2 regions of the Thermaerobacillus caldiproteolyticus genome follow, and region 2 is predicted to be linked to the other one. Evidence: riboswitches for the same ligand, from Rfam matches in the RefSeq annotation. Region 2 holds a riboswitch; the other holds the start of a gene.

The links. A riboswitch is a leader RNA that binds a small molecule or an ion and turns the genes downstream of it on or off. The one in region 2 is predicted to bind cobalamin.
Region 1: linked by a shared signal. The riboswitch ahead of metE (5-methyltetrahydropteroyltriglutamate--homocysteine S-methyltransferase) and the one ahead of ISX45_RS05595 ((2Fe-2S) ferredoxin domain-containing protein) in region 2 are both predicted to bind cobalamin.

What each region holds. Positions count from the first base shown of each region.
Region 1 is NZ_CP064060.1:1,607,504-1,611,520, reverse strand. It holds gene metE (5-methyltetrahydropteroyltriglutamate--homocysteine S-methyltransferase) at 1-1,665, opposite strand, end outside; cobalamin riboswitch at 1,820-2,020, opposite strand; gene ISX45_RS07875 (iron-hydroxamate ABC transporter substrate-binding protein) at 2,367-3,329, shown strand; gene ISX45_RS07870 (iron-hydroxamate ABC transporter substrate-binding protein) at 3,485-4,017, shown strand, end outside.
Region 2 is NZ_CP064060.1:1,132,243-1,136,259, reverse strand. It holds gene ISX45_RS05615 (energy-coupling factor ABC transporter ATP-binding protein) at 1-423, opposite strand, end outside; gene cbiQ (cobalt ECF transporter T component CbiQ) at 424-1,158, opposite strand; gene ISX45_RS05605 (energy-coupling factor ABC transporter substrate-binding protein) at 1,155-1,439, opposite strand; gene ISX45_RS05600 (energy-coupling factor ABC transporter permease) at 1,443-2,183, opposite strand; gene ISX45_RS05595 ((2Fe-2S) ferredoxin domain-containing protein) at 2,197-2,577, opposite strand; cobalamin riboswitch at 2,720-2,912, opposite strand; gene rraA (ribonuclease E activity regulator RraA) at 2,989-3,471, opposite strand; tRNA gene ISX45_RS05585 (tRNA-Gln) at 3,582-3,653, opposite strand; gene ISX45_RS05580 (tetratricopeptide repeat protein) at 3,847-4,017, opposite strand, start outside.

The sequences.
Region 1 (4,017 bases), 480 kb from region 2:
TCCTGTCAACATTCCTTTGACAGGTTTATGAGTTAATGTTTGCGCATACGCTGTTTCATCTACCGTCATTGGCTTGTTAAAAGCGACATCTCCGAAAATAATCGGGGGTCTTACACAACGAGAGCCATATGATTGCACCCATCCATTTGTCGTGCAAGCGATCCCGGTTAGCTTTTCGCCAAAAAATTCAACCATATCCGTTCGTTCAAACTCTCCGTGCACCAACACGTCAATATCTAGTTTCTCTTGAATATGGATCCAATTTTTGATTTCTTTACGGATAAATGATTGGTAGTGTTCTTCTGTCCATTCGCCTTTTTTCCATTTCAGACGAGCTTGACGAATTTCTTTCGTTTGTGGAAAACTACCGATTGTGGTTGTCGGTAGTACGGGCAAATTCCAGCGCTTCTTGTGATCATGTTTCCGTTTGGAATAGTCGATTCGTTTTGTCGGATATGTTTCGATATTCGCCAGCGCTTCTTGGACGCTTTGTACATTCCGGGATGAGGACATGACAAATGATTGATAATGGCGATCGTAATGTCGAAAATCGTCAATTGTCCGATCTCCTTTTACATATTGAGTAAGTTCGTATACCTCATCCAACTTTTCATCAGCAAACGCAAGTGCTTCTTTCAGCAGTGGCGGCAATGATTGTTCATGTTGAACTGTAACAGGAACGTGCAATAAGCTGCATGATGGCTGAATGATTAGGCGATCTACATCAATATAATGAGCGAGGTGATCGATGAAGTTTGCTTTTGCTTCAAGCGATGACTTCCATACATTTCGTCCATCAATGATTCCGGCAGCAAGAACTTTATCATCCGGGAACCCCCATTTTCTCATATGTGATACGTTTATGCCTTCGTCATGAACAAAATCTAAACCAATTCCGGCCACAGGCAATGATACGATTTCTTTATAATGAGAAATGCTTTCGTAATACGTTTGCAAAATAATGTGAAGAGAAGGAAGTGCCGCATGAAATGCATCGTATACGTCATGAAAGAAGCGAATGATCGTTTCATCTATATCCTGTACTAAAATCGGTTCGTCAATTTGAACCCATGATACTCCAGCCTCATACAATTCTTTTAACACTTGAATATAAATAGGAATTAAAGAAGACAGATGGGTTTTGAAATCGTTATGATCGTATTTTTTTGAAAGTAATAAAAATGTAATTGGACCTAACATAACTGGTTTTGTATCGATATTCAGTTCCTGTTTGGCTTCTTCGTAAAGATGCAACAGTCGGTTTTCTACCAAGATAGGAGTTGTGTTTTCAAGTTCAGGAACGATGTAATGATAGTTTGTGTTAAACCATTTCGTCATTTCCAATGCGCTTTGGTGTTTAGCTCCTCTGGCCATGGCGAAATATGTTTCCAATGAACCGCCGCTCATATGTTGGAATCTCGAAGGAATATATCCGAACATAAATGCCATATCAAGCATATGGTCGTACAATGAAAAATCACCAACAGGAATAAGATCAATTCCTTTTTTCATCTGTTTTTGTACATGACGAAGCCGAAGCCGCTTCATCGTGTCATACAATTCGGTTTCAGATATGGCTCCATTCCAAAATGATTCTAGTGTTTTTTTCCATTCACGGCGTTCACCAATTCGCGGATAACCAAGATTTGAACTAAAAACGGCCAATATGAGCACCTCCAAGTGAATTTATATCTCAACACAAATAAAAAATCCCTCTTTTCCGCAGTAAAGTAAGAGGGGTGAGAGATGACTAACTTGTGTTGAGATATGCAAAGTGCCCCAACATCATGATCCTCACTCCTCCCTATGACGCGTAGGTCGTAAGTGCATACAACAGGCAGGTCTCCTGACTTAGGATCATCGTTGGCTATCTCCTTCCCATTTCATACAAGAAACAGTGGATGATGATAGACAACTCCCCATTACAGTGGCGCGACCGTGTTGGATTTTCACCAAACTTCCCTTTTAAGCGACATAGAAGGGATTCCGACTATGTCACACCTGTTGCGTGAACTTGAACTATATGAAATTGATTTATGAAATTCAGAATAAGTGATTTTTTCTGTTTTTTCAACAAAAATTTTGTTTCAGCATTTTTCTTAAGCGGGACATTATTTCTAATCAAGGAATCAGCTCATGTTCTTTTCGGAATTGTAAATTGCTCAAGTACAGTAAATTGAATTTATCTTCTACAATCAAATGCATCTATATGCTGAGTCTAATGTTATTTAAGGATATAAAAAACTTTATTCAACAGGGGAGGGAGAGTTGAATGGATATAAAATTTTTAATTGACAAGTTTAATGATAATGATTATCATTATTTATGGTTTTGATAATTAATTTCATTTATAAAGGGGGGATAATTTGAAAAAGAGATTGTTGCTAGTATGTTCTCTCCTGCTCCTTTTGTTAATGGGAGCATGCGGTAATCAAGGGGGGCAAACTGCGTCTGGACACGAAAAACAGGCGAAGACAGAAGAAAAAGAAACAAGAACATATAAAATGGTGAATGGAAAAGAAGTTGAAATTCCCAAAAATCCAAAGAGAATTGTAACGGACTTATATTTAGGTGAAATTTTAGCTCTTGGAAAAAAACCTGTTGGGGCAACTGATTATGAGTTAAAAAACCCATTTCTTACAAAAGATCAGCTTTCTGGAATTAAAGATATTGGGACTCCTATTTCACTTGAAAAAGTTACAGAACTTAATCCAGATCTCATCATTACTTCAGATTCCGAAATATACGATAAGTTATCAAAAATTGCTCCAACAGTTCTCATTCCTTATGGTACATATAACAATGATGTTCGCGAAGATATAAGAGCATTTGGAAATCTTTTGGGCAAGAAAAAGGAAGCAGAGGAATGGATCAAGAGATTTGAGAAAAAAGCTGAAAAAGCTCGGGAAAAAATAGCAGGGGTCATTGGTAAAGATGAGACAGTAGGTATTTATGAATTGCATTCAAAAGATTTTTATGTGTTAGGTGCCAACTGGGGAAGAGGTGGACAAGTTCTCTATAATGCTCTTCAGCTGAATCCACCGAAAAAGGTTAAAGAAATGGTTAAAAAGGGAACACCGCCTAAGCAGATTTCGTTAGAAGTATTACCTGAATATGCTGCGGATCATATGTTTTTTACGGTATATGATACAGAGGATAGTGTAATCAATGAGATGAAGAACAGTCCCATCTTTAAAAATCTCGATGCTGTAAAAAACGGTCATTTCTATGAAATGGATTTAGACAAGATGTATTATTATGATCCTATTGCTATTGAAGGCCAAATCGATATTATCGTAGATACGCTGTTATCTCATAGCCAGAAATAATTCGAACTATAGTATTTTCAAAAGTAGACATAATATCCATGGCTGGACAAAGTTATATAACCAGCTGTGGAGAAAGTAGAAAATGAATGGACTTGTCAAGGAGTTTTTATTTACAATAAATAATATCAATATAATTGTGATAGGAGATGAAGCAAGTGTTCAAAAAGAAAAGATTTTTGTTTGCAGGGGTCATGTTACTTATTTTTCTCATTATGCTTGGCGCATGCGGAAACCAAGAGGGAAACAATGAGGCTGAAAAGGAAAAACAGACAAAGACAGAAGAAGCAACAACTCAAACATTTAAAATGGCGAATGGAAAGGAAGTAAAGATTCCTACTCATCCGAAACGTGTCGTTATGCCGTATGAATTTTTAGGGAATGCACTAGCGCTCGGAGTAAAACCGATTGCGGTTACAAATCCGTTGCTGAAAAATCCTTATATTACAGAAGATCAAATGAAGGGAATTGAAAATGTCGGAAATCCAATTTCGCTTGAGAAAGTAGCGGAATTAAAGCCTGATTTAATTATTGTCTATTTAGATGATCAATATGAACAGCTATCAAAAATTGCGCCAACTGTCGTGATTCCGTTTGGACATTACAAAGGCATTCAGGAAGAAATGCGTGTGTTTGGAGATGTTCTTGGAAAGAAAGAGAAAGCAGAAAATTGGATCAAACAGTTTGATAA
Region 2 (4,017 bases):
TCCTAGGCTTAAATGATGGATCGGCTTGTCCCTCCATTTGTGTAAGGAAAAATCATCCATCGTTTCTTGAAGGAGCTGATTTATTACACTTTTTTCTACACGCAAGTTATGCAAGCCAAATGCCAGCTCTTCTGTTATGGTGGGAGCGATTAGCTGATGCTCAGGATTTTGAAATACAATGCCAACTTCTTGCCGCCATTTCTGCAATGTCTTCTGTTTATAGTCGATTTTCTTTCCTTTCCAATACACTTCACCACTGTCCGGTATCAATAATCCATTCGCATGTAAAAATAACGTTGTTTTCCCACAGCCGTTATGACCAATAAGGGCGCACTTTTTCCCAAGTGGAACATGCAGTGACAACCCTTTTAATACACATTGCCCGTCTGGATACGTATAATAAACATCCTGAAATTTCAACATTTATAACAGCTCTCCCCCTATTACTCCCAATAGTACAATCATAACCACTCCGATAATCGCTTCGAATAAATAGCGTTTACATAACACGTCCCCTTCTTTTTGCACATAAGTGATTTCGCCAGAAAAGCTGCGGGCACGCAAAGCAAATGATAATGCTTCATAATATAGCCATGTTTTTTGTATAAGTTGAAATATAAGCATCGCTGCATGACGCCAATGATTTCCACCACTTCGCGCTTTCATAGCAACATGAAGTTCGTCGGCTGCTCGGGCAAAAACAAAAACAAATCGGTATGTTAAAAACAACAGCTCAATGATAATTGATGGAACTTTCATTCGCTTTAACGTATAAAGAAACTCTGTAAACGGTGTTGTTACAAGAAGAAAAAACAGGCACGACCAAGCTGCAATGGATCGAAAACATAGTGTGATCACTAAACTGATATTGCTGCTGTTCACAGAAATATGAAAAGAATGATCGATCGAAACAATAAGAAGGGGGAAACTAACACAAAGAAAAGTCAAAACAAGCAATAACGCTTTCACATACACCTGCCATGAAACACGCGCATACCAAACAATCCATACCGCCAGCCAAATGATAATAACGGTTTGCATGTCACGATTTCCTAACATGACGATAAAAAGCAGAAGAAAAGAAAAGAAAACTTTTTGTTCAGGAGGTACCTTTCGTAATCGATTGTTGTAGGCAATTGTATCAAACCGGCTCATCATTTTGCTTCATCTCTTCGATCAGCACGTCCTTTATATACGCCGATAATATACCCGATCACTCCTGCTCCAATTGCTGCTTGTACTGAAAATAACAGCGTTTCTATTTCTCCACCAGGCGGCTCAAATATCGTTTCAAACCAAGGTTTATATTTTGGATCAATCGCTTGAATAGCTTTTTCTGCCTTATCATCGGTGCCACCGAACTCAGAATGGCGAATAAACGATAATGGTGCTGCAACAAGAATGACAGCGAGAAGGAGAAGGAAGACATTTCGTTTCAATTTTTACACCCCTTTACGCAATTGTTCTAATTCATGGCGGCTATACGTACAAAGGAAATTCCAAACAATCACGGTTAACAGTCCTTCTGTAAGTGCAAGTGGTATTTGAGTGATAGCGAAAATACCTACAAACTTTAAAAACGAAGCGCTAATTCCGCCAGTAGCATCAGGGAAGGCTAATGCTAATTGAAATGATGTGACAACATAGGTCGCCAAATCAGAAAAAAAGGCAGCCAAGAAAATGATAAGACGTTGAGAAATACTAGTCTTCATACCAAAGCAATAAATTCCGTAAGCCACCAACGGACCAACAACTGCCATAGAAACAGCGTTTGCACCTAGTGTCGTCAGCCCACCATGAGCAAGTAACAGCGCCTGAAACAGTAAAACAATGCTCCCCATTACCGTCATCGCAAGCGGACCGAACAAAACAGCACCTAACCCAACTCCTGTTGGATGAGAACTGCTTCCCGTCACAGACGGAATTTTTAATGCCGAAAGAACAAAGGTGAATGCTCCGGACAGAGCCATGAGCAACTTCAATTCAGGATTTTTACGCGTCACACGCAATAAAGAACGCAGTCCTAAAATAAAAAAAGGTAAAAAAATGATCCACCAAAAAATAACCCACTTAACCGGTAAAAATCCCTCCATGATATGCATTGCAAACGTAGATGTGGAGCTGCTAAATGTAAAATAAATGCTCAAACAACATACCAAAAGTGCTAATTTCCATTTATTCATTTTTCTCACCTTTCTACTTTCTAGAAACTTTCAAAACACCAATGGGGGCAGTCGATTTCTCTGACATCGTCAACCCGTTTTTCGCATCATATCGATATGTCATCACCTCTTCTAACAGCTGACCATCTCGCAAATGTTTTTGCACAAGTTCTCTTCCCTTTTCCGCGTTCATGGCTTTGTACCATACTCCTTCAGGGTAGACGATGACAACACAGGCATCTTCACACCGGCCGTTGCAGCGTGTTCGAGATGTATGTACTTCGCTGTCCAATCCCAAACGCTCAATTTCCGAGCGAATCGCTGTTGTCACTTCCTCACCCCCTTTTCGCATACAACTGCCTCCATTGCAAATAAGAACGTGATGTTTCATTCCGATTAAATTCCATGTCGCCACTTTTTTCCTCTCCTTTTTCGTCCAAATAAAAAAGCACCTCTATACGTAGAGGTGCAGAAAAAATGCATATAATAAGCCAGCCGTTAAAAACCGATATAAAGGCACACTTTTCCCAGCACGTCTACCTATAATCCCGTAGGTATCCGTCTGAACAAATAAGGCAGGTCTCCTGACTTAGGATCTTCATTTCATTGCGTCTTCCCGAAAATTGCTTTCAGTGACATGATGCAATGAAACTCCCCATCACAGTGGCGGGTACCGTGACGGCTTTTCACCGTGCTTCCCTTTTAAGCCTATCCCTTTATGAGAAAGGCACCTTACTTGCTTTGACGAGTCATTCAGTTTTCAATGGAACAAGCTTCCTTATCCATAGTATTATAAATTTTCGAAAAACGTCAACAACTTTTTTCATCATTCTGCTTCAGAAAGCTTCGTTTGCGAAATGACGATCCCATCGCTGTCGGCATACACATAAGCGCCCGGCTCCCAGCGCACACCGCCAAATTCGAGCACAACATCACGCATTCCTTTTCCTTCTTTTTTGCTTTTCACCGGACAGGTGCCGATAGCCATGACCCCAAGCGGCATCTTCGCTATTTCAGCCGAGTCGCGAATGCAGCCATGAATGATGACACCTGCCAGCCCGCGATCGCAGGCGATTTGCGCAAGCCGATCCCCCAATAACGCGCAGCTTCGTGATCCTTTTCCATCGACAACGAGGACAGATCCTTTCGGAATCGTTTCAAGTGCTTGACGCACAAGCACATTATCCTCGAATACATCAACAGTGGCAATCGGTCCAGAAAATTCCTTTTTCCCCCCGTAAGAATGTAGCGATAATTGACAAACTTGAAGTTGTTCGAAAAATTGGTCGCATAAATCCGCTGTTTTCACACCAATCCCCTTCCCTGTATGTCCGTTTTTTATATCATTTGACACTTTTGTCAAAAATCCTTCCAAACAAAAGAAAAAGGCCAAGCGCCATTCGCTTGCCTTTATAGGAACTGGGCTAGCTGGATTCGAACCAGCGCATCACGGAGTCAAAGTCCGTTGCCTTACCGCTTGGCTATAGCCCAATGAATTAACTTCATGAGTTACTTCTTTGACTGTACTACGTGAGCTGACACCGCAGGACAATTTCAATAATTTCTGTAAGGGAATTTGGGAAATCAGTTGACATGAATTTGCACTTCGGTATACCTTTTTTGTCTGTTCATTGATAGTTATGCCCTGTCTTCAACAAATTATACAAAAAGTCCACGCCCTTTATCACTCTAAATGGTCGGCATAATACTTTAGAGCTCTCTGGTAACTATGCAATTCTTCATCATCAGTCGTATCGATTAGATTTTTTAACACAATTTCCATCGATTCTGAATATCGTTTCAGACTATATAATGTTAATGCTAAAAATATTTGGATCGGCCTATAATCGGGAAA